2 linked regions of the Thermogutta terrifontis genome follow. The protein of the gene in region 1 binds, or shares a complex with, the protein of each later gene. Links are inferred from orthologs where the notes say so. Each region holds a gene or a part of one and is shown on either strand. Other genes may lie near its edges.

Evidence for each region.
Region 2: the proteins of fliM (region 1) and fliG are in contact, whole or in part, in a crystal structure (PDB 4QRM), measured with the Thermotoga maritima proteins. The link is inferred for Thermogutta terrifontis from one-to-one orthologs. Residues at the interface, in WP_004081085.1 of Thermotoga maritima: Tyr124, Leu127, Asp128, Ile130, Met131, Gly132, Gly133, Pro134, Glu136, Pro139, Arg141, Thr144, Glu145, Ile146, Glu147, Ser149, Ile150, Lys153; in WP_004082903.1 of Thermotoga maritima: Phe122, Ser125, Glu126, His127, Pro128, Gln129, Thr130, Val133, Glu157, Arg161, Leu164, Leu165, Arg167, Ser169, Glu171, Val172, Glu175, Ile176, Asn179, Lys182.

The regions. Positions count from the first base shown.
Region 1 is NZ_CP018477.1:161,200-176,532, reverse strand. Bases 1,974-4,906 are described here. They hold fliM (flagellar motor switch protein FliM), read left to right. Parts: upstream 1,974-2,883; coding sequence 2,884-3,930; downstream 3,931-4,906. Other genes in these bases: THTE_RS00630 (glycosyltransferase family 2 protein), read right to left, coding at 4,090-4,906; THTE_RS00640 (glutamate-5-semialdehyde dehydrogenase), read left to right, coding at 1,974-2,780. In the rest of the region: THTE_RS00645 (prephenate dehydrogenase), read right to left, coding at 1-377; more of THTE_RS00640, read left to right, coding at 1,503-1,973; more of THTE_RS00630, read right to left, coding at 4,907-5,019; THTE_RS00625 (SDR family oxidoreductase), read right to left, coding at 5,327-6,478; galK (galactokinase), read left to right, coding at 6,768-7,919; THTE_RS00610 (esterase/lipase family protein), read left to right, coding at 8,777-10,891; THTE_RS00605 (LutC/YkgG family protein), read right to left, coding at 10,870-11,526; THTE_RS00600 (lactate utilization protein B), read right to left, coding at 11,633-13,114; THTE_RS00595 ((Fe-S)-binding protein), read right to left, coding at 13,198-13,974; THTE_RS00590 (nitroreductase family protein), read left to right, coding at 14,671-15,180. UniProt on the Bacillus subtilis protein: One of the proteins that forms a switch complex that is proposed to be located at the base of the basal body.
Region 2 is NZ_CP018477.1:1,345,464-1,360,803, forward strand. The notes cover bases 12,401-15,340. They hold fliG (flagellar motor switch protein FliG), read left to right. Parts: upstream 12,401-13,342; coding sequence 13,343-14,338; downstream 14,339-15,340. Other genes in these bases: THTE_RS05105 (methyl-accepting chemotaxis protein), read right to left, coding at 12,401-12,767; mutS (DNA mismatch repair protein MutS), read left to right, coding at 14,522-15,340. In the rest of the region: THTE_RS05060 (hypothetical protein), read right to left, coding at 1-628; THTE_RS05065 (Gfo/Idh/MocA family protein), read right to left, coding at 996-2,057; lpxC (UDP-3-O-acyl-N-acetylglucosamine deacetylase), read right to left, coding at 2,233-3,108; THTE_RS05075 (OmpH/Skp family outer membrane protein), read right to left, coding at 3,177-3,878; leuS (leucine--tRNA ligase), read left to right, coding at 4,291-7,158; THTE_RS05085 (NAD-dependent epimerase/dehydratase family protein), read right to left, coding at 7,223-8,233; THTE_RS05095 (ThuA domain-containing protein), read left to right, coding at 8,547-9,413; THTE_RS05100 (sugar phosphate isomerase/epimerase family protein), read left to right, coding at 9,629-10,609; more of THTE_RS05105, read right to left, coding at 10,689-12,400. UniProt on the Bacillus subtilis protein: One of the proteins that forms a switch complex that is proposed to be located at the base of the basal body.

The sequences.
Region 1 (15,333 bases):
CCCGCCAGGGGATGGGACCCCAAAAAGCGGCAGCCTCGTGGCAAGTTGTTGTCAAGAGCTGCCACGATAGCGGCTTTGGTGCTGCCGGCGTCGGTAATCAGGGTCCCCTCGGGACAGTGTTCCGCGGCGCGACGTACCAACTCCGGGATGGTAGCCACCGGCGTGCAAACGACGACGAGGTCGGCTTCGGCCACACCCCGGGCCAGATCAATCGTCGTGTGCGTGACCGCGTTCACACGCCGGGCGGCGCGGAGCGTTGTTTGACGTCGGGCGATACCGATGACGTCATCGGCCAGCCGCCGTCGCAGCAGGGCCTGCCCGATGGAGGCCCCAATCAATCCCACCCCCACAATCGAAACTGTTTTCCAGCGTGCCATGACAATCCCCGCTCCATGAATGCGTGAACGCCCTATTTTAGCAGGTGATTCGTAACCAGTCGCCCCGGGGCTTTGAGTTTCGTTTCATATTTAAGCCCTTGCAGGGTGGTAACGATTGTGGGAACAGCCCACCAAATGGCTGACCATTCCCCACTTTTGCAAAAACCTGCGACATAGCTCGGCCTAAAGGCGTCGTAGGGGCAATTCATGAATTGCCCGTACCGGTGAATCCTTATGGTGTCCGCGAAATGGGAAACGTCCTTCGGAGGGGCACGCTTGTCGTGCCCGGTGATAGGGATGGATGATCAAACGTTAAACGGCGGACCTGACAAGCAGGTCCCTCCGACAGGTGTCCCCCAGAATTCCGGAGGGGCACGCTTGTCGTGCCCGGTGAAGCGGCATGGGTCATCAATCGGTGTTCATCGGACCTGACAGGCGGGTCCCTCCGACGTTGTAGGGGCAATTCATGAACGGCCCCTACCCGGGAATCGTTTTCGTGATCTCGGCAAAACAACCGCAAGCGCGAAGGTTGTGAAGGCTAAAGCCTTCACCGAAAAGCGGCGATGAATCGCCGCACTCCATGGAGTGCGGGGCTTTAGCACCGCTTTCGACGCGGGACTTCAGTCCCCGGCGGGATGGCAATGGATGATCGAACGAAGAATGACGGACCTGACAAGCAGGTCCCTCCGACAGGTGTCCCCCAGAATTCCGGAGGGGCACGCTTGTCGTGCCCGGTGAAGTGGCATGGGTCATCAATCGGTGTTCATCGGACCCGACAGGCGGGTCCCTCCGACGTTGTAGGGGCAATTCATGAATTGCCCCTACCGTTTAATCAGCGAAATGTGTAGCGGACCTGACAAGCAGATCCCTCCGACAGGTGGACGTGACACGCGGGTCCCTCCGGGTGGTATTTCGCTCCCACCAAACCCCTGTGGAGGTACGCATGCACGTTGCCAGAGGAAAAGTGGGGAAATGGGGATGACTCGGGCGAAACGTCGGTTGACGGCGAGGCCGGAAATCGGGATACTTCCTCAAGGGAATGTCTTGACAGATCGCCGTTAACCAGCCGTTTGAAAGCCGGTTGGGACGGACACACGCTCGCAACAGGAATAACTGCTCGCGACTATGGGTAACGAGAACGGGATTTTTGACCTTAAAGAATACTGCCTGGAAGTGGCCCGGCGTGCCAAGGCGGCGTCGGTTGAACTGGCGCGGCTCAGCGGTGCGATCAAGCAGCAGTGGCTGTCTCGCTGCGCGAAACTGATGAAAGAACGGATGGTCGCACTGACGGACGCCAATCATAAGGATCTCGCCGCTGCCCCGTCGTTTGGTTTGACAGACGCCCAGATCGACCGTCTCAAGCTGACGCCTTCCCGCATCGAGGCCATGGCCCGCGCTTTGGAAGAGATCGCCATGCTCCCGGAACCAATCGGGGAGGTGATCTGGTCTTCGGTGCGGCCGAACGGGTTGCTCGTGCAGAAAGTGCGGGTCCCGCTGGGGGTCATTTTCTTTATCTACGAGTCCCGGCCCAACGTGACCGCGGATGCGGCGGCGCTTTGTGTCAAAAGTGGGAATGCCGTCATCCTGCGTGGTGGGAAAGAGGCAGCCCATTCCAACCAGGCCATCGTGGACATCATGATGGAAGCCGGCGCGGACGTGGGTCTGCCGACCCATGCCATCCAACTCGTGGCAACGCCCGACCGCGAAGCGGTGGGACACTTCCTCAACCTTCCGGAATACATCGACCTGACCATTCCACGCGGCGGGGAAAGTCTCATCCGGCGGGTGACGGCAGAGGCCAAAATGCCGGTCATGAAGCACTTCGCCGGTAATTGCCACGTCTATGTGGATGCCAGCGCCGATCCGGATATGGCGGAACGGATCGTCGTCAACGCCAAGTGCCAGAGAATGGGCGTCTGCAACGCGGCCGAGTCACTCGTTTTCCACAAGGCTGTTGTCAGCACGCTCCTGCCCCGGATTCTTCAGGCGCTTGCCGAACGTGGTATTGAAATCCGGGGTGATGAAATCACCCGGCAATATTTTCCGGCTGCCAAACCCGCCACGGAAGACGATTATTACGCCGAGTACCTGGGCCCCATCATTTCGGTGAAGGTGGTCGAGGATCTGGACGCGGCGATCGAGCATATCAACAAATACAGCTCGAAACACACGGAGGCGATTGTGACGCGTGATCTGATCGCCGCCCAGGAGTTTACCAAAAGGATCGATAGCTCGGCCGTGATGGTCAATGCCAGCACGCGTTTCAATGACGGCGGCGAATTCGGATTGGGCGCGGAAATCGGAATCAGCACCGATAAGTTCCACGCGCGGGGTCCTTGCGGAATCAATGAACTGACCAGTTACAAGTACGTGGTCATCGGCAACGGTCAGGTGCGGGAATGACACACGCAGCGTCCTGCCGGGGTGGTGTTGCACCGGCTGAGGACTGCGTGCTGATGTTTCGTGACGGCATCTTCACACGGAGGTGTTGTTGGCGGAGGATCGCATGTCGTCCGACGAAGTTCTGACGCAGGCTGAAATCGAGAGTCTTCTCGCGTCGGTCGGAAAAGGTAAGCCCGCCGAGGCTCCCCGGGATGTCCCCACTGCGCCGGCGGCTTCTTCGCCACCACCGCCGGTCAAAAAATCTCGGGAAAAGATCATCCCCTACGATTTCAAGCGTCCGGAGCGGGTCGGCAAAGAGCAAATGCGATCGCTCCAAACGCTTCATGAGGGTTTCAGCCGCAATTTTGCCGCCGGGTTGTCCGCCATGCTCCGCTGCATGGTGGAAGTGAAGCTCACCAGCGTCGATCAATTGACCTATAGCGAATTCGTTTTCAGCCTCGACAATCCCACGTGCTTCAACCTCATTCGCGCGGAACCGCTGGAGGGACACTTCATTCTGGACATCAATCCGACCATCCTCTATCCGATGATTGATCGGTTGCTGGGGGGTGGTCGGGAACCCACACCGATCACCCGACGGCCGCTTTCCGAGATTGAACGGCGGCTCGTGGGACGAATCACTTCCCTTTTTCTGGAAGAATTGAAACGCGCTTGGGAAAATGTGCTCCCCCTGGAATTGAGCGTCGTCCGCGTGGAAAGCAACCCGCAGCTCGTTCAGATTGTGCCCCCCAACGAAGTGATTGTGCTGGTCAGCTTCGAACTCGCGCTGGGCGAAGTCCGCGGAATGGCTAATCTATGTATTCCGTACAACGCCATCGAGCCGATCGCCAATAAACTTTCCGCCAACAGTTGGGCCTCCTACGGAAAGCGCCAGGTCAGCCCCGACGCGACCGAGCGGATTGGTCGGGCTCTTCGCACTTCCACCGTGCAACTCGTTGTCCAACTGGCACGCACCACCATCACCACGCAGGACCTCATTGGTCTTCGGGTGGGCGACATCATCACCACCAAAAAAGATATCCACACGCCGCTGCTCGTTCGGGTGGAAGGTATCCCCAAGTTCCTTGCCCGGCCCGGTATTTTTAAGGGACACAAGGCCATCTGCATCGAGGATGTCATCTCCGATCCGGCGCAGGCGGTCGGCGAATAAGCTGGAGTGATAGAAAACCGCCGGACGATCAGTCAGCCCCGAGTCCATAGTCCTCTGCGGGCAATGGACACAGAACTTCGGTAGAATCCGCCGTTTGACCGCCCTTCCAACCGGGATGCCTGGAAGTTGTACTCCCAAGGCGCACCGGGCTTTTTGTCATCAACCCGCTTTGGCGATGTAGCTGGCCTCGGGCGGGGAACGGTCGCAGGTATTTTGCCGGATGGCTGACCGCAGTGTTCCATTGTTTTTGACAAGCCCTGTGGCGGCGCTGCCTCGCCACCCGGCGAGCCGCCCGGCGACGTGCGGCCAGAGCTGTCCTCGCGGGAGGGCGGCCAACGTCTGACCGGTCAGCAGGGCGAGATGCCGGAGAATCGTGGAACCACGACGATCACTCCACCGCCAGAAGAAACGTTCGGCGTCTCGGGCAGCCGCGTAGTCATAGCCCACAGGCTCCAGAGCAGGATCACCCCGCACCACGCAGGTTGGTTCCAGAACGCTGACAAAACCGGCACGGAAAAACTGGAGGGTGACGTCGGCAAGGACCCAGCCGTCTCCCAGCGACTCGTCCGCTCCTCCGAGCGCCAGGAGCGTGTCCCGGCGGAAGAACGCCCCGGAGAAATGCGGTAAAACCCGACTGCGATGGGCGAGGGTTGTGCCTTCGAGGGAAACCCCCCGTTGAAGGTGGACGAGCCGTCCGGCATTATCGTAGCCCATTCCGGCTGCCAGAATCCGCGACTCATCCCGAGCATCCACCGTCAGCGGGACAATGACCCCGATGCGCCGGTCGGTGGCATGCGCGAGCGCGTTTTCCGCCCAGTTCCGTGCCACGAGATTACCGCAGGGAAGAAAGTGGATCCATTCGCCACTTGCCGCGCGACAGCCCAAGTTGAGTGCCCGGGCAAGCTGCAATCCCTCCCCCGCTCGAATGAACGTGATTTCTCCTTCCAGGCCATACGGATCGGAATAGGGCTGATCCAGGACGACGATCACTTGGCAATTGTCCGGTCCGTACTCCAGGACGGAGACGAGAGTGTCTTCAAGACGTGGCAGCGTGCGGACAACGGGGATGATTACCGAAAGTCGCAACACCGGAAGGTCCTCTTCAGAAGCACACGGAGGTGGTCACCTGATGCCAGTGACTGCCCAATTTGCAGCAAGGCCAGCGCCGGATTCCTGCCGAGTTCCTCTTTTTTATGAACGCCATACCCGAGGGCCTTGTGCCGCCCTCAACGCTTGCCGCCCAGGGAACGCACTGGATTACACCGGACTGAAACGTCGAGGGATGCACGTGCGAGTGTCTGTTCATATCAGCCAGCCTGCTGCCGCTGCGGAGAGCGGGCATCGCCTCTCGCTTGTTTTGTCGGTCAACCGAACGCAGGAGTTTATTGCGATTTCGTCAATATCCGCAAGTTTTCCCCAATTGCCTTGGCAACCGGAGAACGCTCACTGACTCTATTTCCTCCAGCTTGTGCGGCTGACACAACAGTTTATCTATAGCACCCGCGTCACGCAAACTCCCCATACCCTGTAACTCAGGCCAAAACGGCTCCCTTCGCCGATGCCATTCTCGATCGGTGGGCAGCAGGCGCCGGTCGAATGGCCAGGGCAAAAAAGGAGCATAGCCCAACGTGCGGGTAAGTTTTGAACTATCCATTGTCACATTGCCTGCTCGGGGTGGAATCGGCCCCGCCATCCGCCGCGGAATTCCGAAGAGAAGGTCGGGATCGTAACCGCCCACGCGATTGATAATCTGCCCGATCTGATAGAGGCTCAGTCGTACCGGTCCACCGGCGTGAAAAATGCCGGCCATTGGTCGACGCAGAGCCTCCCAGCACACGCGGCTCAGGCAGTCCACATAGGTCGGAGTGCGAATCTCGTCCCAATAGAGCGTCGCCGGTCGGCCCGCCGCAAACCGCGATTCGATCCAGTCGATGGCCCCTGCATGGCCATTGGGACTCCGTCCCATGGGAAGCGAAATCCGCAGAATGCAGGCCGTGGGATCGGTGTCCAGAAGAATCTGTTCGGCCACAGCCATCGTTTTGCCGTACACGGTCACAGGATCCGGCGGATCCTCCTCGACATAGCCACCTTCTTTTTTCCCTGAGAAAACGAGGTCCACCGATAATCGCACAATTCGCGGTCGGTGGTGTCCCGCCGCACGCAAGATGTTTTTCAACCCCTCCACGTTGATCATCCAGGCAATTTTGGGTTCAAGCTCGCACGGTTTGAGGGCGCAATTGCCCACCGCATCGAGCACCGCCGCGAATTCGTATTGGCGGAAGAGGGTTTCCAGGCACGCGCGATCCTCGATATTGCCACAAAGGACGTTCGCACCCCTGACGTGCGGATTGCGGGCGGGAATCAGCCCAAACACCCGGCCGGGATAGCGAGCGGACAACCATCGGAAAGCATGGTAGCCCGCCACCCCTGCCAGCCCCGTCACAAGAATGGGCAGCGGCACGTCGGCACTGGGCGTCGATCCCAATTCGGCTGAAGGATTCGTCTCGGAGCAAGTGGTTGTTCGATAAAGGCCTGTTTCAAGGTCCATTTTTACGTTTTCGGACGGTCATCAAACTGAAGTTTCACCCCCCGAGTTACGCAACCGCCGGTTACATTTCGAAAAAGGGAAACCGCCACCTGGTGGTCTATCTTGACGATCGTACCTTGACGGGGCACCATACCACAATTGTGCCGTTTTTGAGAGAGGGCACTGAACCCCACGGCGGCCGTGTTCGGGCGTAAAAATCGGGATCCGAGCGAGACCGTTGACGTCTCTCTGAGAGGGATTGGTGGTCCGTCCCATTGTTGGTTTTTTGTCGTCTCCGCGAGCTATGAGGGTGACTTTCCAGAGCCTTGTCAAATTCTTCCAAGAAAAGTGGCAGGGGGCACCCGATCTGTGTGTGCGGGCCCCCGGTCGCGTCAATCTCATCGGCGAGCACACGGATTACAACGACGGCTTTGTACTGCCCATGGCCATCGACCGGGCAATATGGATTGCCCTTCGGCGGCGTCCCGATCGATGGGTCAAGGTGCATTTTGCGGATACGCAGCGATACGGAGAATTCCACCTGGACGCCATCCGCCATTCCGACTCGGGTTCTCTGGAGTATGTGAAAGGCGTGGCCTGGGCCCTCCAGGAAGAAGGATTTTTCCTGCGTGGGTGGGAAGGCGTCATCATGGGTGACGTACCGATCGGGGCAGGCCTGTCTTCGTCGGCGGCCCTCGAAGTGGCCTGCGCCAGGGCATTTTCTTCCACTGCCGAAATTCCCTGGGATCCGGTCAAAATGGCCCTTCTCTCCCAGAAGGCGGAGAACCAGTGGGTGGGGGTCCAGTGTGGCATCATGGATCAGCTTATTTCCGCCTGCGGCCAGGAAGGACACGCCCTTCTCATCGACTGTCGGTCGTTGGAATTGACCCATGTACCCATCCCCGACACCGCACGGATTGTGATTCTTGACACCGGAACCCGTCGCGGATTGGCCGACTCCGCCTACAACGAGCGCCGTGCTGCGTGTGAGCGGACGGCCCAACAGTTCGGGGTGAAAGCCCTGCGCGACATTACCATGGAAGAATTCGAGCGGCGGGCGAACGAATTGGACGAAATCACGCGGCGACGGGTGCGCCACGTGATCACTGAGAACGACCGCACGCTGAGGGCGGCCCGGGCCCTCCAGGCAGGCGACCTTCGGCAGTTCGGACGCCTGATGGTGGAAAGCCACAAAAGCCTACGGGACGACTACGAGGTTTCCAGCCCGGCGCTCAACGCGATGGTGGAGATCGCCCTTCAGCAACCCGGTTGTTTGGGGGCCCGGATGACGGGGGCCGGGTTTGGCGGTTGCGCCGTGGCACTGGTGGAAAACGCGGTGGCGGAGAGTTTCTCCCAAACCGTGGCTCAGTTGTATCGTCAGAAGACCGGCAACGAACCCAGCGTGTACATCTGCCGCGCCAGCGCCGGTGCGTGTCTCGTGGAAGCCTGCTGCACCGCGTAAATAGACACGGATCTCAAGCGCTGGAAGCCGTTCTCTTCGCCGTCGTTCATAAACTTGCGCGGGGCGGGAGACGATGGGATCTCGGAAACCGGTAGGGGCAATTCATGAATTGTCCCTACCGTTTAAACCAGCGGAATGTGTAGCGGACCTGACAAGCAGGTCCCTCCGGGACTTTTTCGGAGGGGCACGCTTGTCGTGCCCGGCGAGGAGGAATGGATCATCGATCGCTGTTCATCGGACCTGACAAGCAGGTCCCTCCGGGACTTTTTCGGAGGGGCACGCTTGTCGTGCCCGGCGAGAAGGAATGGATCGACGATCGCTGTTCATCGGACCTGACAAGCAGGTCCCTCCAGAACGGGTCCCTTCGGAAGCGCCCGTAATCTGGGATACGGGCAATTCATGAATCGCCCCTACCAGTGCCGCGGCTGGGGTGGAATCCACGTTTATTGGAGGGCCCGGTGCCACCCGGGCCGACGGCCACCGCGGAAGGCGGCGCTCCATTGCGCGGATTGGAGGGTCGGGTTCCACCCCGAGCGGTTACTCCGGTTTCGTTCTGGGCCAACGGGAAGGTTGTGAAGGTTAAAGCCTTTACCAAAAATCGGCGATCAATCGCCGCACTCCATGGAGTGCGGGGCTTTAGCCCCGCTTTCGGCGCGGGACTTCAGTCCCCCGTGAAAGGGCATTGATGAGCTTTGCCCTTTGCCCTTTGCCCTTTGCCCCTGCCCTTTGCCCTTTGCCCTTGCCGAAAGCCGAATCGCCATTGACGGGCGGGACGAGGGGGAGTATATCCGGCGCGATTGGATGGGTACCCCGGCCGAAAGGGAATCCCCCCGTCGCCTATGGATGGCCCCGTGCTGATGCAACGGCGTGGCGCGCGAGTGCTGCTGGCAGTGCTCCTGGTCGCTGTGTGTGCGACCTCGCTAGGCTGCGCGCTGCGGCGTTTCGAACGACGAGGCCTTCTCCCCAGACACGGCCTGATGGCCCGACCGGGGTGGTTTCGGCCGCAGCCTGTCCCGCTGGGAGAGCGGACCCGCCAGTTTCTCCGGCAACATGATCTGGAAAACTCGCTTGACGATCCTCCGCGAATGTTGCTCGAGAAAGTTCAGGCGGTGGTGGATCGTGAGCCTTCCCTGGAGGGATTGTACGCCTATGCCGAGGTGAGTTTCGCTCTGGCGCGTCGGTTGGAGCGGACGGAGCCGCGGTTGGCGCTCGATCTGTACGGGGGCACCGTGTTGCGGGCTTACCAGTACCTTTTCGACCCCCGTTTTGATTCCACCCGGAATGCATACGACCCCCATTTTCGTGGCGCCTGCGATCTGTACAACGCGGCCCTCGAATCTGCCCTGCGGATTGTCTGCAAGGGGGAGCAGCTTCGGCCGGGGACGGAGTTTCAGGTCCGCACCGCCGATGCGGTGTGGAGGCTCAAGTGCATCATCTGTGACGAGAGGTGGCGGCCGGAGGATTTCGGCCGTTTCGAGTTCGTGTCGGATTATCGGATCATCGGCCTGCGGAACCATCACGTCAGTTTCGGGCTGGGAGTGCCACTCATCGCGGTGCGAAAAAGTTATCCCGGAGAGCCACCTGCCGCTCGGTATTATCCGCCTGACTTGAGTTTCCCGGTCACCGTCTTTCTGCGACCGGAGTTTCCCAATTTTGATGCGTCGCCCAAATCCTCCCGAGAAGAGCGCCATTATGAGGCCCAACTTGAGTTGTATGATCCGGTGGCCACCAGTGATGTCAACGTGAACGGAAAACAAGTCCCGTTACAGGCTGATCTGACAACGCCTCTGGCGGCGTTTCTCTCCAATCCTGCCTTTGGACCCTCGCTGGCGACCGTGGGGCTGCTTCGACCGGAAACCCTCCTCACGCTGCAACCGGGGCGGGACAAGCCGCTCACGGGACTGTACATGGTCCAGCCCTATGAACCGCAGAAGATTCCGGTGGTTTTTATTCACGGCTGGTGGTCCAGTCCCATGACCTGGATGCAGATGTTCAATGATCTCCGCAGTATTCCGGAAATCCGCCACAACTACCAGTTCTGGTTTTATTTATATCCCACCGGTCAACCGTTCTGGATTTCCGCCGCCCAGTTCCGACGTGAACTTCGCGAATTGCGGCAGACGATCGATCCCCAGCACGTGCAGCCGGCACTCGATCAGATGATCCTGGTGGGCCACAGCATGGGCGGGCTGATCGCCGAAATGCAGGTGATGGAAAGCGGTGACGAGTTCTGGCGGCTGGTCAGCGATCATCCGTTTTCTGAAGTCCGCGCTGATCCGGAGACGCTGGCGGAACTGCGGGAAATATTCTTCTTCCATCCCAATCCTTCCGTCCGCCGCATCATAACACTGGCCACTCCCCACTGGGGATCGCATTTTTCTAATGGGATGACACAGCGACTTGCCGCCCAGCTGATCCGGGTTCCGCAGCAGTTGCTGCAAACGCAGGAACGATTTTTCCGAGAGAACGCGGAACTGCTCATCCCCGACAACCTTCTCAAAATTACCGACAGCGTGGACGCACTCGCTCCTGAGTGTCCCATTTTTCCGGTGCTCAACAATGCGCCCCGGGCGTCCTGGGTTCTTCATCACAATATCGTGGGGGTCTCTCTGGATGGCGGGCTATGGGGCCGTGTGACGGGCACCACGGATGGTGTTCTTTCCTGGGAAAGTGCCCATTCGGACCGCGCGAATTCCGAGCTGGCCGTTCCCGCGGAGCATACAACAATCCACACTCACCCGCTTGCCATTCTCGAGGTGAAACGCATTCTCCTGGAGCATCTCGACGAGGTGCGTCAGGAGGAGCGTCTCATGCAAACCCGAGAGGCACGAGAGGACCTGCTACCAACACCGGCCCCGATCCGACTGCCCCCCGTGGATCCACCGGCTCCGCCGCCGGAACCATCTCGGCGGTTTCCTGTCTTGCGGCTTTCTGAAGAGCCAGGGATCGGTTATTCAGCACCGATAAGATAGACAACCAGTCTCTTGGGGCCGTGAACCCCGAGAATGAGAATCTTTTCGATATCCGCGGTGCGGCTGGGCCCCGTGATGATCACGCATTCCCCGCGGCATTCGGGTTGACGGGCCACCCCCGTGATCCGGTCCCAGGCGGCCGGTAGGTGCTCGCAGAGTCGATCCACGGTGGCTACGATGACACACGCGGGGGGAAGATAGCAGGCCAGTCGCTCACCGGGATTGCGACAAACAACCACGGCCGATCCGGTGTCGGCGAGAAGACACTCGGCTTCCAGGATACTAACGGGAATGGTTTCCAGATCGCGCGGCACGGGAGTGTCTGGGATGCCGATGGTTTGAAGTCCCGTAGCACTGTTGGCGAGCTGCCATGCCAGGGGCCGATCCATCACCAGCGCCTCGCGCCAGCCTGACTTTTCCACGAGCGTCTGAAAATCTTCCTGCAAGCCCGGCCAATCGCAGTGAAGCAGCGGCTCGCCGTGGACGGCACGTAATTCCTCGGAGAAACGGCGTGCGAGGTCCGCCGGAGTGATCTGGCTCCGGGGCCAGACCTCGGGAACGGGTGGCGGATTTTCCTCCGCGACTGTTCCAAGGTTCTTTCGGATGCGATCCAGGATCACTTCTCGTGCGCCCATGGTGCTTGTGTCCTTGCGGATGATTGTTTGTGATTCGGCCTGTCAAAGCTGCCCAACAGGAAAAAGCGTTTCTCGACACCGTGGTTTGGAGAATCCTTCGACCCCGTCATGAGTTTGTTGCAGCGCTTTGGTGCCTTGAAGCAGACCTCGTCGCACTGGCCGCTGTCTGATGATAACGCTCCTTTTGTCGTCGCCACCAGGCACGGAAACTGCGGGGCGGAACGGCGGGTAAGTCCCGGCCCCGAGTCCACGCACCCAAAGGACCCGGGTGGAACGGCAGAAATCGCGCCAGGCGCACCCCCAGCCGGACGCCGCCCATCGCCAGCCGGTACAGTAATGGGTGAGACATGGCCCAGGCCCAGGCCCGCCAAATCAGTCGCTCAAACGGCGATCGGACGGGCGATCGCGTGTTCACCGCCCGATGGCGCAGATGAACCAACTGATGGGGGATATCGATTTTCACGGGACAGACTTCTCCGCACGCCCCACACAGGGACGAGGCAAAGGGCAGTTTTCCGGCCTCCTCAAATCCCACAAGGTGCGGCGTGAGGATGGACCCAATCGGACCGGGATACACCCAACCGTAGGCCCAACCACCAACGCGACGGTAAACCGGGCAGGTATTCAGGCAGGCCCCGCAACGGATGCAAAAGAGGCTGCTGCGGGCGGCAGGGTCCGCCAGCACATTGGAGCGGCCGTTGTCGATGATGATGACATACATCTTCCGGCCGGGTGATGGGCCGAGCAACACGTGCGTGTAGGTTGTCAGTTTCTGCCCGGTGCCACTCCGCGCAAGCAAATTGAGAAATAGCGGCAGATAGTCGATGCTGGGGATGACCTTTTCAATGCCCATCAGTACGACATGCACGGGTGGGGCCGCCATCGACAGCCCGGCGTTCCCCTCGTTCTCAATGACGCAGATCGCACCGACATCGGCCAGGGCAAAATTGCACCCGGAAATCCCCATGTCCGCGCGGAGATACTCCTGCCGAAGATGCCGCCGGGCAATATCGGTGAGTTTTTCATGTTCGGTGGTGAAGGGTTCGCCAAGCTTTTCGGCAAAGAGTCGCCCCACATCGGCAGCGGAAAGGTGAAGGGCGGGCGTCACAATATGGGTCGGCCGCTGACCCGCCAGTTGCACAAGGAACTCGCCCAGGTCTGTTTCCAGGGCCTTGACGCCCACCGAGGCCAGCACATGATTGACCTCCATTTCCTCGCTGACCATGGACTTTGACTTCACCACGGTCTTCACATTGTGCTCGCGCACAATGTTCAGAAGATGGCGGTTGGCTTCTTCGGCATCGCGGGCCCAGAGAACCGTCACACCTCTGGCCGTGATGTTGCGCTCAAATTCCTGGAGAAGTTCCGGGAGATGATGGATCGCGTACCGTTTGACCTGGTGCGCGGCCTCACGCCAGGATTCCCAGTACGGAATGGCCAGGGCGACCTGCCGGTTGTGTTTGCTGGAGCGTTCTGCCGATTCCCCGAGGGCTTTGGATCCTCGCGGCTCGGCCAAGCCCTTGTTCTCGGCCTTCCAGAAGGCGGCCCCGCGAAGTGACACCACATGGTGCTGATTGGCAACCGTCATCCGTCCGGAACTCCGGGATGGAGAAAGCTTTCAAAAATCACCAATTTTTACAGTGAACCCTTCAAGTTCATTGTAGCCCCGTGTCACTCCCGGCTGTTCAAAATCTCAGCAATGTGAAGGACGCGGATATGCCGCATTTCTGGTTTGCGTCGCATGATACCGCCCACGTGCATCAGACAACTGATGTCCACGGAAGTAACAACATCCGCGCGGGAACGCAAAATGTTGGCGGCCTTTGATTCGCCCATGGCGATGGATGTGCCGGGCATCTTCACACTGAATGTCCCGCCAAACCCGCAGCACTCCTCGATGTTGGGGAGTTCACAGTAAATCAGATCCTTCACATTTTTAAGAAGCGTGATCGGCTGCTCGAGGATTCCCAGTTCCCGCCGTCCATGACAGCCGCTGTGAAGCGTCACCTTGTGAGGAAACCGGGCTCCCAAGTCTGTCACTCCCAGCACGTTGACCAGAAACTCGGTGAACTCAAATACTCGCCGGCCGACCTCTCCGACTTGCGGATTTTCAGGGTCTGCCTGCTCGAAGAACACCCGACACATGGCTGTGCAGGAGCCCGACGGACAGACAATGTACCGATAGGGCGCAAACACCCGGCAAAAGTGCCGGATGACGCGGCGAGCTTCTTCCCAGTAGCCGGAGTTAAAGGCCGGTTGGCCGCAGCACGTCTGCTCTTCCGGATAGACAAGCGGGATGCCCAGGCGATGGAGGATTTCCACCACTGCCTGCGCAATCTGGGGATAGAACTGGTCAATGTAACAGGGAATGAACAGGGCGACCTTTTCCCCGGCTTCGTAACGGGGATAGTCCCATTGTGGCAAACCGTTGTCCCCGATGCGAATCATGAATGCCTTGAGTCCTTCTCTTGGGATGCTGTGCGTGGTCGAGGGAAAACCCGGCCAAACTTATCCCCGCGATGCTGATACATCCCCACTTTTCCCCTGGCGATGGAGACCCGGATGTCCACACCGGTTGGCGCGGCAGCGAAATTCAACCCCGCGGGACCCGCTTGTCAGGTCCACTTTCCCAGCTTGGATCATCCATTTCGCCCACCGGGCTCCAACTGCTCGGTTCAGTTGGCGATTAAACCGTAGGGGCAATTCATGAATTGCCCGTACCAACAGATTGCATCCGTGGGCATCTCATCCGTTTCTGCAAAAGTCGGGATGGATCACCCCGCGATGGGATTGACGAAAATTGCCGTCCATTGACTGCCGAAGTTAAGGTAGAGTCATTGTAGCAAGCAGGGCCGATCTTCGATACCTGAGCCGTTGCGTTGCCCGAAGCAACTTGGTTCAAGCAGGCCGCGTTAACCCGGACTATTCGTCGCTCGCGATTCAGCGTGCGCTCCCTATGTGCTAGACTATTTTTCTACGTCGATGCCCGCACGATGGATCAACGGGCAGCGCAGCCCGGTTTTTCGTGGCGGAGTGTTCCGGGTTCAAAGGCGAGGAGGGCGTGGTGGGGAGGCGGGCGCTGCCGGGGATTGGTCCCGGAGTCCTCGCCTGGTGGAAATGGCAAAATGTTCGGGAGGTTGACACGTGGACGTTTTGACGGCCATCTTCACGCGGCGGAGCATCCGCTCCTTTGAAGAGCGTCCCGTACCGGAGGACATTCAGGAGCAGCTGTTGCGAGCAGCGATGGCTGCCCCGAGCGCCAGAAACGCTCAGCCCTGGCAGTTCGTGGTCATTGATCACCGCGCTACACTGATGGAAATTGCCGCACGTTTTCCCAATGCCGAGCCTGCACGCACCGCTCCCCTGGGCATTCTGGTGTGCGGCGACCTGAGTCTGGAGCTTTCCAAGGGATACTGGGTCATTGACTGTGCGGCTGCCGCCCAGAACATCCTGCTGGCGGCCCACGGACTCGGGCTGGGAGCTGTGTGGACGGGAGTCTATCCCCGCGAGAACCGTGTGGAGGGGATGCGGGATATTTTCAACATCCCGGACCACGTCATTCCGCACAGCCTCATACTGGTGGGGTATCCCGCGGAGAAACCGGCCCCGGTGGACCGCTTCGACCCTACCCGCATCCACCGCAACCGGTGGTGAAATATCGTTACATACGGCCTAATGTCTCGTTACATTAGCAATTTCGCTCAAACCGAGTGGTGTTAGACGATATACTATTTTGCGCGGCCAGTAGCGGGAGGAATGGCTACAGAGCCTAAAAATTAATGGATAGGTTGTAAAACTACTTGGCAA
Region 2 (15,340 bases), 1.2 Mb from region 1 along the record:
GCGTGCGGATGGCCACACGCTGCTCGGCGGGAAGGGTAAATAACCAGGACTCCGAGGGCTCTATGCCGCGTCCAGATTCCTCAGCCCTCGGTGGCGAAATCTCTCGGAGGGGCGGCATCTGGGATTCTGGACCAGCGGCGGATTCGGAAGGGGGTGACGAATTGCCCCAGTCATTCGCCACTGGCGGTTGGGGGGCCAGTATCGGGGCAGAACTCTGTGGAAGAGGCGGCGGAGTGGGAATCGGCTCTGGCTCGACCGACGGGCGGGAGGAATCCGTGGGGCCCGAGTTTGGCACGCGTGGGACTTCGAGAATCGGCCGAGTGGGCAGGGCGTAGAACCTCCCTCCGGGACTTCGCAACGCGAGACGAAAACTTTGCGGAAAAACGTGTTCCGCCCAGGTGTCGCCGGCAATTTGTACTCCCGTCTGATCACTGAGGCCAATCACGGCCGGGCCGGCCGCGGTGCTTCGGCACTGGGCGGGAGAGGTGACGCGGCGGCAACTCTGATGGCAACAGGCAGTGCATCGGGCGGACGGAGATAACCAAGCCATCCGGCACCCGGCAAGAAAAACGCTGGCCAGTGCGGTCAGGACCGTGATCGTGACTGATCGCCGCAGTATCGATCTCACACCATGTGAACCTGTCCGACTTGGATTTGCGCGTTCACAGAAAATAACAGCCGCGCTGCTTGCTCAGAGTGCACCTAGGGTGGGCCCGGAGTTCGTGCCTGCCGCGAGTTTTTGCGGCAGGAAACCTCACACCGTTAGGGACCCTGTCAGCAGGTATTAGAGAGAATCGGCCGGTGAATTGGCCAGACTTTGACGATTAGTTAAACATTGCGGGCAGCGTCAGTCTAACTGCGTTACAGTGAGCAAATGGAAGTTACGGGACAAGTTGCCCTGGAGTCCTTTCCAAAATCCTACCGCTGCCAGAGGGGTGGGCTTACAGGGTCGTGGCGAACCCAGGAAATTTGGGCAGAAAGGGGTGAAATCCCGATCAGGCTGCCCGGCGCCATTCCCTGACCGCGCGTGGCCGCAACGGCTCGCCCATTCGGTGAAGCTCAAGCGACTGAATGACGGCCTCCGCGAGAGCCACGGCCTCCAGGCCGCTCTCGCCGGTCACCAGCGGGGGACGGCCCGTCCGCACGGCTTCCGCGAAGTCGCGAAGTTCTTCTTCCAGGGGGTCCTGGTTGCTGACGGTGAGCTCCCGATGATCAAAATACTGGGGTTCGAAAGCCTGCCTGAGCTCTTCCAGCTCCGTGCCCGACAACCGTGTGATATCCAGCTTGCCCTCGAGGAGTTTTCTTCCCAGGTGACACACGGTTGTTTTGCGCGCGGCAAAGTCGATGTCGATAATCGCGTCACGCGTCCAAACCCGCATCCATCGGGCTGGTTGCTTGTCGATTCGGGAGGTCTTTAATAGGGCAGTTGCCCCATTGGCAAAGCGAAGTTCCGCTTGTGCCGTGTCCTCATGGGGACCGAGGAGGGCGATACCCGTGGCATGGACCTCAGAGAGCGGCGCCGCGATCATCGCCCGTATCAGATCCAGGTCGTGGATCATCAGGTCGAGGACGCATCCGATATCTGTGGACCGGAAACTGAAGGGGCCCTGCCGGACCGTTTCCACGAGCCAGGGGTCATGCATGTGGGGAACAGCAGCCTGGAACGCAGGATTGAACCTCTCAATGTGACCCACCTGCAGGACAAGTCCCGATTGGCGTGCCAGATGGACGAGTGGTTCGCCCTCTGTTACGCTCAGGGCCAGGGGTTTTTCGACGAAAACATGCCGACCTTTCACGAGGCATTCCTCCACGATGCCGGCATGCGTGGAAGCGGGGGTGGCGACCACCACGGCATCACAGACGGCAAGGAGCGGTCGGTAATCTTCCCAGGCCGGGCAATCGCACTCCGCGGCAAGTGCGAGCCGCCGGGCCTCTACCGGGTCGGCGATGCCGGCGAGCGCCACGTTGGGAAGCCGTTTGATTTTTCGCGCGTGAAAAGTTCCCAGCCGACCAGCACCAATCACGCCAATACGCAAGGGTGTATGTGAATCGGGCATGGTGTGTCAAAAACCTAACACACGAAACGTGTCTCAAAGTTCTCCGTGGGATCGCCGCCGAAGCCACGCGGCGCATTTGCTGGGCAAGCTTTCGGTGTCAATCAAGCGGTCTTTCCCGGACCGTCGATTCGGCGCGGAGGCATCGGTTCCCCATTTAACTTTTGGTAGCCGGGTTTCATGCGCACGATCGCAGGGAATCTACGGCGGGAAACTGCCGGATGAGCTGCAAGCCCAGTTGGGCGTTCAGCCGGTGACCGCTGCGATAGGCGCAAAATCGGCCCACCAAATCACATCCACAAAGTGCCAGATCTCCCACCATGTCGAGCAACTTGTGCCGAACACACTCGTCGGGAAACCGCAGTTCGTTGTCAATGGGCCCGTGCTCATCGAACACGAGCAGATCCCGCGGCGTGGTGCGACGTCCCAAACCCTGGGAGAGAAGCCATTCCGCTTCCTCCTTGAGCATGAAGGTACGGCATGGGGCGAGTTCCCGGCGAAACGTCTCGGGGGTCAAGGTGAGACCGAAACTCTGCCGTCCGATCGGCCCCTCTGGCCCATAGTCCAGGAGATACCGCATGAAACATTCCTTGCCCAGCCCGGGACGTGCCTCGAACCAGCAGCCATTCTCCTCCACGCGCACAACGGCGCTCAGGACGCGCACCGGGCGTGGCATGGATTGCTTGATAATTCCCGCCGCCAGAAGGGCTTCCACGAAAGGCAGGGCGGAGCCATCGCAGCCCGGCATTTCGGGGGCGGTCACGGCGACCTCACAATTATCGATCTGCAGGCCGCCCAGCGCCGCCATGACGTGTTCCACCATTTCCACCCGAACGCCCCGGTATTCGAGACAACTCCGCCGCGGCATTTCGATACGATATTCCAGCCGGGCGGGAATTCGCGGGCGATGGCGGAGGTCTTCACGCACAAACACCACTCCTGTGTTGGGTGGTGCCGGCCGAAACTCCACGCGGCAGTCTTCACCCGACCAGTATCCGAAGCCCTCGACGGCCACCGGGCGAGCAATCGTTTGCTGTGATCTGAAGGAGAGCATCCAGGTCGTAAATCGTTATCCAAGGGTTGACAGTTCTGCCGACAGACCAATCACCGCTGTTGCCACTCTCACCGCAAGGTGCCCGGAGTGGTTGGCCGAGGATAACCGCCCTGGTTGGGAACCACCGGCAACGAATTCGTGGAGGCAGATGTCGTCGCCGACTGAGCCCGGGCGTTAAGCCGCTGGAGGACTATGGGAGTCAGGTCCAGCTCGGGCGCTTTGTAGACGATCAGCTGGTTGATGTAGCGGAGGACATCGTCGGGCGAATTCGGATCGACCTCCTGACCGTTGAACCGCAGGACCATCACGATTCCGTTGGCCGCGGCGAGATACTGGATCTCGTTGACGATTTCCTGATACGTAGCGTAATGGAGCTTGGCTTCCCGCAGCAGGAATTCCTTGCGTTTCTTGATGACTTCCGCCTCAAAATCCTTTTGCCGCTTAACGAGAGTGTCATCAATTTGATTGTAAGTGGAAGATCCCGGCTGATGGTCCTTGAGTTGTTCGGCGAGCGCCTTAAGGGACTCCTGTTCCCGCTGGGCCCATTGCTCCACGGCAGCGGCTTCGGACCTCAAAGCACTCATTTCTTGCTTGAAGCGAAGGTGGTTTTTAAAGATGTACTCGATATCCACCACTGCGATATTGCGGACGGCCGAAGGCCGCACTGGAGTTGCAGGAGGTGCCACCTGTTGCGCAGCCAGTTGATAGACGAGAGTTCCACTGACACAGAGGAGTCCCGCTCCCAGCCAAAGCCAGTGCCTTTTCAACATGATCTTCCTCCTTGAAGTACTGTTGACGGTCGCTCCTGACCAAAAATCACTTCCTAAGAGTACCGATTTGCTTGCGACGCGTCGAGACCAGTTCCGAATTCTCAAAAGGCGAAAGTAAAAGGCCGGGAGAAACGAGACAGCTCATTCGGGTTCGGGGCCTGGCAGACGGGAAGCCGACCGCTGAATCGCTTCCCGAACCTTCCCTTTACCCCCGTTGCCCTCAGTCGTTAGAATCCACATTTCTGACGCATTTCCAGCAGAATTAAATCTTGCGTATTTGCCCAACTGCACCCCGATCAGAGGGGGGTATTTGCCACCGATATCGGGGTTCGGCGCTGAATAAATCGGCCGGCGACAGACGCCAGCCCATAAGGACTAACTCTACTGGCTGAATGACGCGAGGGACTGCCCTATGCCACGTTATAACCCGTCGATCATCGAGCCCAAATGGCAACGTTACTGGGAGGAAAACAAGACGTTTGCCTGTCCGCGGCTTCCCACCGGACCGAAGTTCTACGTGCTGGACATGTTCCCCTATCCGAGTGGCGAAGGGCTCCACGTGGGGCATCCCGAAGGTTACACGGCCACGGATATCATGGCCCGTTACGCCCGAATGAAGGGCAAGTGCGTGCTCCATCCGATGGGCTGGGACGCCTTTGGACTTCCCGCGGAACAGCATGCAAAACGGACTGGAGAGCATCCCCGAATAGCAACCTACCGCAATATCGCGAACTTCCGTCGGCAGCTTAAGATGATCGGCTTCAGTTACGATTGGGATCGGGAGTTCGCCACAACGGATCCAGACTATTTTCGCTGGACGCAGTACATTTTCTTAATCCTGTACGACACCTGGTACGACACCGAACAGCAGCGCGGACGGCCGATCAGCGAACTGCCCATTCCGGAAGAAATTGCCGCTCAGGGAGAGGATGCTATCGAGCGTTACCGCGATGAACACCGTCTCGCCTACCAATTGGAAGCTCCGGTGAATTGGTGTCCGGCTCTCGGCACTGTGCTGGCCAACGAAGAGGTGGTGGGAGGTGTCAGCGAGCGTGGCGGTTACCCGGTCATCCGCATCCCGTTACGGCAGTGGATGCTGCGGATCACGGCATATGCCGATCGCCTGGAAAAAGACCTTGATCTCCTCGATTGGCCAGAGAGCATCAAAACGCTTCAGAGAAACTGGATCGGCCGAAGTGTCGGAGCGGAGGTGGATTTCTTCATCGGGACGTTCTGGCAGCAGCCTGGCATTCCATCCCGCCGAGAATATGAGGGTTGGTGCCGCGATCGGGAGCTGGCCGGTTTTCCCAAGAAACCTGATGAAGCCTGCCTGCGGATATTCACCACTCGGCCTGATACTCTGTTCGGTGCGACCTATATGGTGATTGCCCCCGAGCATCCTTTTGTGGACCGACTCACCCTCCCCGAATACCGCGAGGCCGTCGAGGCCTATCGCGAACAGGCCGCCCGAAAAAGCGATCTCGATCGCACGGAACTGTCCAAGGAAAAGACCGGGGTCTTTACGGGATCGTATGCAATCAACCCGGTCAATGGCGAACTGATTCCCATCTGGATTGCGGACTATGTGCTGGCCACCTATGGAACAGGGGCGATCATGGCGGTGCCCGCCCATGACACCCGCGACTTTGAATTCGCCAAGCAATACAACTTGCCCATTATTCCCGTGGTCGATCCTGGTGACCGGCCGGGTGTCTCGCGGGAAGATGTGCTGGCCGGAAAGGTCGCGTTTGTGGAAGATGGTGTGGCGATCAATTCCGGACCGTACAACGGCCTGCCCACGGCCGAGTTCAAGAAAAGAATCACCGAAGACCTGGCGCGTCGCGGCCTGGGACGCGAGGCGGTCAATTATCGGCTGCGGGACTGGATCTTCAGTCGTCAGCACTTCTGGGGAGAACCGTTCCCCATTCTTCACGAACTCGACGACCAGGGGCGACCGACGGGACGCGTGCGACCGCTCTCCCCGGAAGAATTGCCGCTCGATCTGCCTGCCGACATGCCGTTCGATGCCAAGCACGAAACGCCTGAACCTCCCCTGGAGAAGGCTCCACCAGAGTGGCTGTATGTGACACGGGACGGAAAACGCTACAAACGCGAAACGAACACCATGCCGCAATGGGCGGGATCGTGCTGGTACTACCTGCGGTTCATCGATCCCAAAAATGATCGTGCCCTGGTGGATCCCGAACTGGAAAAGGCCTGGATGCCAGTCGACCTTTACGTGGGCGGAGCAGAGCATGCGGTGCTCCATCTGCTCTACGCGCGATTCTGGCACAAGGTCCTCTACGATCGGGGCCTGGTGAGCACGCCCGAGCCCTTCCAGAAGCTCGTCAATCAGGGCATGATCCTCGGCGAGCTGGAATACACAGGTTACCAGGACGAATCCGGAGCCTGGGTTAGTGAGGACGACATCGAAGAAATCGGCGAGATGCGATTTGTGGTGAAAGCCACACGCAAACCCGTGCGGCCGATCAAACTCCGCGCGGACCAGGTGGAAAAGCGGGGAGACGTTTTCGTCCTCAAAGAGAATCCTGCCATTCGCGTCGATGCCCGGGCGTATAAGATGTCCAAGAGCCGGGGCAATGTGGTCAATCCTGATGATATTGTTCGCGAGTACGGAGCCGATTCCTTGCGGCTTTACGAAATGTTCATGGGACCGCTCGAGTCCACGAAGCCGTGGAGTATGGAGGGCGTTCACGGTGTGCGTGGCTTCCTCGACCGTGTGTGGCGGATGATTGTGGATGAGCGGGCGGAAGAGGCACGGCTCAACCAGGCTGTTCAGGATGTAGAGCCTACCGAAGAGCAAAACCGCGTGCTCCACCGCACGATCAAAGCGGTGACCGAGGACGTGGAGCGAATGGAGTTCAACACCGCCATCGCCCGCATGATGGAATTTGTCAACTTCTTTCTCAAGCAAGAAGTGCGGCCGAAAAAGGTGATGGAGACCTTCGTATTGCTGCTCTCCCCGTTTGCGCCGCACATTTGCGAAGAATTGTGGCAGCTTCTCGGTCACAATCAAACGCTGGCCTACGAACCCTGGCCGGAGTATGATCCGGAACTCGTGCGGGAACGGCAGATCGAAGTGCCGATTCAGATCAACGGCAAACTTCGCGGACGGATCGTTGTCCCCCCGGACACCGACCAGGAAACCCTTGCAAAGCTCGCCCGGGCGGAGCCGCGGATCGCCTCTTTGCTGGAGGGGAAGGAGATTGTGAAGACGATCGTTGTGCCCGGGCGACTGGTTAATTTCGTAATCAAATAGGCCGCGGGAAGGTTATCAATTGGGAAATAGATGCCACGGGGGAGACGGCGTCCCGCACATCACCTCAGTCCCCCAAACTGATCGTCCGCATCGTGTCGCGGTGCGTGAGATACCAATTGACGCATCGCGCGATGCCTTCTTCGATGGGTACCATTGGCGCCCAGCCCAGGAGTTCTTTTGCTTTGTGGATATCCGCCCAGGTGGCGCGGACATCGGCCGGATGCGGCGGACGCCGCTCGATTTTCGCCTGTTTTCCCAGTTTTTCCGAAATCAGGCGAATCACGTGGTTCAGCTCCACGGAGCGATCGCCGCCCAGGTTGATGATCTCGTAGCCCAACGGGCGAAGGGCGGCGATGGTGCCCGCGGCAATGTCGTCCACATAGGTGAAGTCCCGTTTCTGCGTGCCGTCTCCGTACACGATGATCGGCTCGTCTTCCGCGATTTGACGGATGAAACGGAAGATGCTCATGTCTGGCCGGCCCGCTGGACCGTAAACCGTGAAGTACCGCAGCACCGTGACGTCCAGTTTGTGCAGGTAGTGATAGGTAAACGCCAAAGTCTCGGCCGCCTTTTTCGAGGCCGCATAGGGCGACAGCGGACGGTTGGTGTCGGCATCTTCACGATAGGGAACGGGATTGTGGGCCCCATAGAGGCTGGAAGTGGAGGCGAGGATGAATTTGCTGATCCCATAACGGCGGCAGAACTCTAAGAGGACCAGAGTTCCCGTGCAGTTGGCTTTGTAATAGACGGCTGGATTGCGAACGCTTGCCCGTACCCCCGCCCGGGCTGCCAGATTGATGACGGCCGATAAGGCAGGCTTGCCCGCCCTGGCAAACGCGTTTTCCACCTGTGCTTCATCTGAGATGTCGACTTGCTCGAAGCGAAACTGGGGGAATCTTTTCAGGTTATTCAGACGCCACTCTTTCAACCGCGGATCATAGGCGTCGTTGATCTCATCCCAGCCGAGCACTTCGTGGCCCTGTGCGAGCAGCATCTCGCAAACGCGGGAGGCGATAAAACCAGCACAACCCGTCACCAGATAGCGTTCGCCCATCGTCGCCACCTTTTCTTGCATGCCGTTGGAAGGCTCCTGTTACAGATGGTCTCTGAACCCCGCCGGCGCTCCCGGCACGTTCCGCGTCGGACGCAGCGCTTGGCCCACTGTGTTAAGCCAAAGCACCCTCTGTTGGGTGACGTGAGACAGCCGTCGGAACCGCTGTGACGGCGGTCCGCGGTGGCCGAAGGCGAAAAGGCCAGCCGGGTGTCGCCGTCGAATAGAAACGATGCTATCATAAAAATCGGTTTTGTAAAAAGATCGCCTTCCCCAGGATTGAAGCGGTTTCTCAACGTTCTCACCTGTTTTGTTCCTCGCACAAGGAGCTTGCATCATGAAACGCCGTGAATTCCTCGCTGCGGCAGGCGCTGGCGCTTTAGTTTCGGCCTTGCCCTTCCGCTGGACCGAAGCCTCCTGGAGCAAACCTCGGAAAATCCTCTATTTCACCCGCTCGGCAGGCTTTGAACATTCGGTGGTGGCGCGAAAAGGAAAAGACCTCGCCCATTCCGAACGGCTGCTCACGGAGTGGTGCAAGGAGGTCAACGTGGAGGTGGTATGTAGCAAAGACGGCGGGGTGTTCGATGGCGATCTCGACCAATTCGATGCCATCGCCCTCTATGCGACCGGTGATTGGACCAGGCCGGTCGATCGGCCGAACGAGCCACCGGCTACCGAGACAGGCGTGAAGCGACTCCTCGACGCCATTGCCGCGGGAAAGGGGGTCATCGGTTTTCACGCGGCCAACGATGCATTCCACAGCCGTGGCAGCGAGGTTTCCCCGTTTGTGAAGATGATCGGTGGCGAGTTCCTGAGCCACGGCAGACAGCAGGAAGCCACGATCCGGGTCGCGTCGCCCAAGTTTCCCGGTTGCCAAAACCTCGGTGAGTCTTTCCGGATGCTGGAAGAATGGTACGCCATGAAGAATCTTGCGGATGACCTCCACGTCATCCTGATCCAGGATACCGAGGGCATGGTGGATGCATGCTACCAACGGCCGCCGTATCCCTCCACCTGGGCTCGGATGCACGGCAAGGGCCGGGTGTTTTACACTTCCCTGGGACATCGTGAAGATGTTTGGGAAAGCAAGATCATGAAGGACCTAACCCTTGGTGCGCTCGCCTGGGTGCTGGGAGAAGTGGCCTTCGACCCGGTTCCCAACATCAAGGAGGTGACGCCGGGAGCAAATCAACTCACGCGATAGATGGATTGCTGATTCTTCGGTGTCGCTTGGTAGCCAAAGCACATTTGGCTCGGCCACAACACGCTGGCTGTTATATGTGTCGGTTGACATGCCGATGCTGCCCCAGACCCGGCAGGGGCTTTTGCGAACAGTCCCTGCCGGGATTTGAGAACACGCTTTGATTTGGCAGCTCGCCGGGTGGTTTCGATCAGGAGTTGAAGAGGACCGTGCATCCTATGGAGACTTCATCGGGCACACTTTCCAGACGAGGTTTTCTCGGAGTTGTGGGGACAGCGCTGATCGCACCTCACGTGTCGCTGGCGGGTAGAGCGACACAGCCCGCGCGATCGGCCACGGGAGACGCCTCGCCCGGCTTCCGATTCTGCCTCAATACGGCGACCATTCGTTCCCATAAGCTGCCGCTACCCGACGAGATCGATCTGGCGGCGAGGGTGGGCTACGACGGCATCGAGCCCTGGACCCGGGAGATCGAAGAGTTCCTTCAGCAAGGCGGAAAGCTGGCGGATTTGCGCAAAAGGTTGCAAGATGCCAACGTGCGCGTGGAAAGCGCCATCGGTTTTCCGACGTGGATGGTGGATGACGACGCCCAGCGGGCCAGGGGATTCGATCAGATGAAGCGAGAAATGGAGTGGATCGCCGAATTGGGCGGCAATCGCATTGCCGCTCCTCCCGCTGGAGCCTACAATCCGCCGGTACTGGACCTGAAAAGGGTGGCCGAACGATACGCCCAACTCCTCGAAATCGGTCAGTCGATGGGTGTTACCCCGCAGTTAGAAATCTGGGGTGGTTCCGCCAATTTAAGTCGTCTCAGCGAGGCTGCATTCGTTCTGGTGGAGTGTGGACATCCCGATGCGTGCGCCCTTTTCGATGTATTTCATATCTATCGGGGAGGATCGCGACCGGAGGGGCTCCGCGTATTTAATGGCGCAGCCCTCCACGTTTTCCATATGAACGACTACCCAGGCGATCCACCGCGGGAGAAAATCCGCGATTCCGATCGCGTATTTCCTGGGGAAGGCGTGGCCCCCCTGACCCAGATTCTCCGTGTCTTACGGGATATCGGATTCCACGGGGCTTTGTCGCTGGAGTTATTCAATCCCCAGTACGCGAAAGTGGAGGTGGAAACAGTCGCCCGTCGGGGCCTGGAATCAGTGCGCGAAGCCGTGAAAAAAGCGCTGTCGGCCGAGATGGGCTGAAAAACGTCGGAAACTTCCACGTGGGTTTGGCCGACCGACAGCGCTTGCCGCAACGCGAGTCACAAAAACCCCTGCGGGATCAAGTCTTGAATCCGCTGACCAGTTGTCGCAAGGCATCCGCCTGCGCGCCGAGTTGCTCACTGCTGGAGGCCATTTCCTCGCTTCCGGCGGCTGACTGCTCGGCTACCTGGGCAATGCCCTGCACGGCGGTTTGAACTTCTTTGGCCACCATAATCTGCTCGTTCGTTTTCTGGGCAATCGCCGACACTTTCTCGGCGGTCACTTTAATGTTATTGAGGATTTCCTCGAGGGAGCTGCCCAGATTGTCGCTCATGCGGGCACCTTCTTCCACAAGGCGTGTCGATTCCCGAATGAGCTGGGCGATTTCCTGGGCCGCGTGGTTGGTCCGTTCGGCGAGTTTGCGAACCTCATCGGCCACCACGGCGAAGCCCATGCCGTGCTCACCGGCTCGAGCAGCTTCGATAGCCGCATTGAGCGCCAGAAGATTCGTTTGGCCGGCAAGTTCGGAAATCACCTGGATAATGTCGGCGATCCGCTTGGAGCTTTCGCGGATGGCCTGCATGGCCTCCACCGATTTGGCCACGGCTGCGCCGCCGTGCTCTGCGGATTGGCTGCTCTGGCGGGCCAAATTGTCGGCTTCGGCGGCCAACTCGCGGATCGCCGTGACTGATCGCGTCAACTCTTCGATGGAAGCCGTCATTTCTTCCACACTCGCAGACTGCGTCTGGGCACCCTGGGCGACCACCTGGGCGCTCTCGGCGACAATGCGGGCACCCTCTGTGAATTGATCCGCACTGACCACGACCTGGTGGATCATTTCCTGGAGACGTGCCACGAAGCGGTTGAACCACTGTGCCAGCTCTGCCACCTCGTCGTTCCCTTCTTCAGGCAAACGTTTGGTCAGATCGCCTTCGCCCTGAGCTATGTCTTTGAGGAGGCTAACGACCCGCTGCAGCCCCTGAACAGTCCGCCGGGTGCCAACGAAGGACACCCCCAAGCAAACCAGGGTCATTGTGGTGGCACCGGCCAGCGTCCACCAGAGCATGCTGTTGAGGGCCTGGTCGACCCGCCCCAGAGCGTCCTGGAAGTCGTCCTCGTAGGCCCCGGCACCGATCACCCAGTCCCAGGGTTCGAAGTAGGTGACGGCGGCAACTTTCCAGCGGGCTGTTTTGTCACCTGGGTTTTTCCAGGGATAGCGCTCAAAAGCGCATTCGCCCGGCTTGAGCTTGAGGGCCTTATCAATGATTGACTGGATGAAGTATCGGCCATCCGCGTCTTTAGCTTCCCAAATGCATTCTCCGTCACGTTTGCCGCCTTGTGAGATCACGTAGGTGCCGCGCTTTTCTCCCGTTCCCTGAAGCACATAAACGTAACCTGTTTTCCCTACCACGATGTTCATAATCCCCTGACGCAGCTCCGCGATGTCGTCACGCGGAACGCCCACGTAAAGGCAACCTATCACCTCTCGCTTGTCGTTAAAAATGGGAACATAGGTGGTGAGATACCATTTGTTCACGACAAATGCCTTCCCTGTGTATGTTTCGCCGCGAAGTACGGTGGAAACGACGGGATTGGGTGATCCATCCGGGTTGACTGCGGGAATAAACGTCCCCACGGCTCGGCGGTCCTGCTCCGTGCGAACCGTGGTCGTCACCCGCAACATATCTCCCTGCGAATTCATCCTCTGAAAGACGGTGCACGTCATGCCGGTAAGTTTGGTGATTTCATCCACAAACGGGGCCGGAGTGGAGAAATCGGTAACCTGCCCCAACCAGGTATTGCCGATATACATCCGGGGAAGCTGCACCGCCTGGCTCTGTTTGGTGAACTGGTTCACGGCCTGCCAGGTGACCGTTTCCTCGGGATGAATTGAAAATCCGCCCTGGTTACGGGCAATCTCTGAAGCAGTCTTGATAGCCCGATCCAGGCTGGCCAGCAACGAATGGTGGTAAACCTCCAGCATGTTGCGGACGCCCAGCGCTACCTGACGGCAGGTATCCTGGCCGAGGAGATCCACTTCCTTGCGCACCTGGGCGCCCAGTCGACCTTTGTTGATGAAGACCAAGGAGACTGTTACCGAGGCGGTCAACACAACGCCGACCGCACACAAGCCCATGATTTTGGTTTGCAGTTTCACGGGTTCATTCCTCCAAAAAATGTGAAGACTCACCACCTGGAAAGCAGAGGACAGTACCAAAGATCCGAAAAAACGGCTCGACAGAATATGAGCCAAAGCCCACTTGAGAAGTAATTTGGAGCAAAAATACTCTAAAACATCGCGACGTGAAGTTGCTTGCCTGGCCCGCAAGCTCCTCATCAATACTTAGCTCACAGGTGGTGATTGGAGTCATAACTGCCCGTTTTTTCTGGGCAAAATGGCAAGACAAGGTGTAAGAGAGGGCTGTTTGGAGAGAATATAACGGTTTTGCTGGGGTTACAAATTAACTATTCTTCCTAGAGTAACGTTGAGCCCTGTTCGCCCTCAGAAATTCTTTTGGGACAAGCCGATGACTTTTTGGGGTGTACACGTTCATTCCTGTGTCCCCACCAGCGTGCGACGATTGAAGGCGAGAAAAAGAACAGTGACGCTCCTTTGAGGTGAAGGGCGCAAAAGGGCCGCGTCCCCGGTAGCCAAAGGCCGAATGCGTTGAGTGCGCCACGGGGCAGGTTGGCCAGTGGGCTTGAGCCTGGCGAGGGAAATAATCATCCGTCATGGCCGGCGATATCCGAAAGGCAGCGATTCTTCTCATGAGCCTGCCCCGCGAGCAGGCCACACAGATTCTCACGCGCCTGGAACCCAAGCAGATTGAGGCGGTGACCATCGAAATCGCACGCCTGGGGCTGGTGACGGCGGAAGAGCAGGAACAGGCTCTCCGAGAATTCACGCAGGCTAGCCCGGCCGAATTGACTGGGGGAAAAGGCGGCCTGGAGGTGGCCAAGGAATTGATCGAGCAGGCCCTCGGAAAAGCCGCTAGCGCCACGCTGGAGGCTGTCAAACAGTCTATCGAGGCCCTGCCGTTTGCCTTCCTTCAAAAGGTCGATAGCCAGAACCTCCTCACGTTTTTGATTGATGAGCATCCGCAAACCATCGCCCTGATTCTGTCACATCTGTCCCCCAATCAGGCGGCGGAGATCATCCGGGGATTGCCACCAGAACGTCAGGTGGCCGTCATCAAACGGATCGCCACGATGGGGCAGACCAGCCCGGACATCATCCATGAGGTGGAAAAGGGCCTCGAGTCCCGCATGGCGAGCGTGATGAGCCAGCGGTTTGAAAACGCCGGGGGCGTTCCCACGGTGGCGGAGATCCTCAACGTGATCGACCGCGCCACGGAACGGCACATCCTCGATGCTCTCGCGCAGGAAGATCCGGAATTGGTGGACGAAATCCGCCGCCTCATGTTCGTGTTCGAAGACATCACCAAACTGAGCGACCGCGATATTCAAACGATTCTCAAGCACGTCGAAAACTCGCAGTGGGCCATGGCCCTCAAAGGAGCCAGCGACGAACTCAAGCAAAAGATTCTCAAGAACATGTCCAGTCGGGCGGCGGCTCTTCTGCAGGAGGAGATGGAGTATCTCGGGCCGGTCCGGGCTTCCAATGTGGAGCAGGTTCAGCAGCAAATTGTGGATATCATTCGCCGCCTGGAAGATGCCGGAGAAATCACCGTCAGCACGAACCAGGAAGAAGAGCGGCTAATTGTCTGATCGGCCCGCTGGCTTGGGGTGGTCCGCCCCTTCTCCGACGACCGTCCCTCGTCCTTCATGCGCCGCGTGGAAACCCTTTATGATGGTAGTAAAGGGTTTCCCGATTGCGACGACTTGGCCTGGAATCCTTGATCGTTCTGTTCGGACCTGCATCCGGCTTTTATGGAAGAACGAGTCACTCCCATGATGCGGCAGTACCTGGAGGCGAAACGGGCGTGCCCCGACGCGCTCCTTCTGTTCCGCATGGGAGACTTCTACGAACTGTTCTTCGATGACGCGAAAATCGCCGCCCAGACGCTCAATCTCACCCTGACGAGTCGGGATAAGGGGGAGGACGCCATCCCCATGGCGGGGTTTCCCCATCACCAGCTTGAGTCGTATCTGGCGAAACTTCTTGCGGCGGGTTTTCGCGTGGCCGTTTGTGACCAGGTGGAGGACCCCAAGCTGGCCAAGGGCCTGGTGCGGCGGGAAATCACCCGCATCGTCACGGCGGGAACGATCACCGATGAGGCGCTGCTTGATCCGCGCGAGCCGAATTTCCTCGCTGCCTTGGCCCTGGGCGATCCCTTGGGTCTGGCCTGGGTGGACCTGTCCACCGGTCGGTTTTATGCCGGTGTTTTTCCCCGCGGAAGTCTGCTCGACGAATTGGTGAGGATCCAGCCGTCGGAAGTCCTCTGGCCCGATGAGTCGTCCGAAACCCCACCGGAGCTGGACGGCGTGATGGTCACGCGGCGGCCGGCATGGGTGTTCTCGCCGGTTCATGTGGAACCCCTCTTGACGCGGCAATTTGGAGCCCGGGCGATTGAGGGGTTTGGCTTTTCCTGGGACGATTCTCAAGACGTACCGGCCCTGTGTGCGGCGGGGGCGATTCTCGATTATCTCGAGGAAACCCAGAAGACACGCCTGCCCCATATCGAGCGGTTGCTCCGCTATCAGGCCGGGAGATTCCTGGAGATCGACGAGGCCACCCGGCGAAGCCTGGAACTCGTGCGAACGATGCGC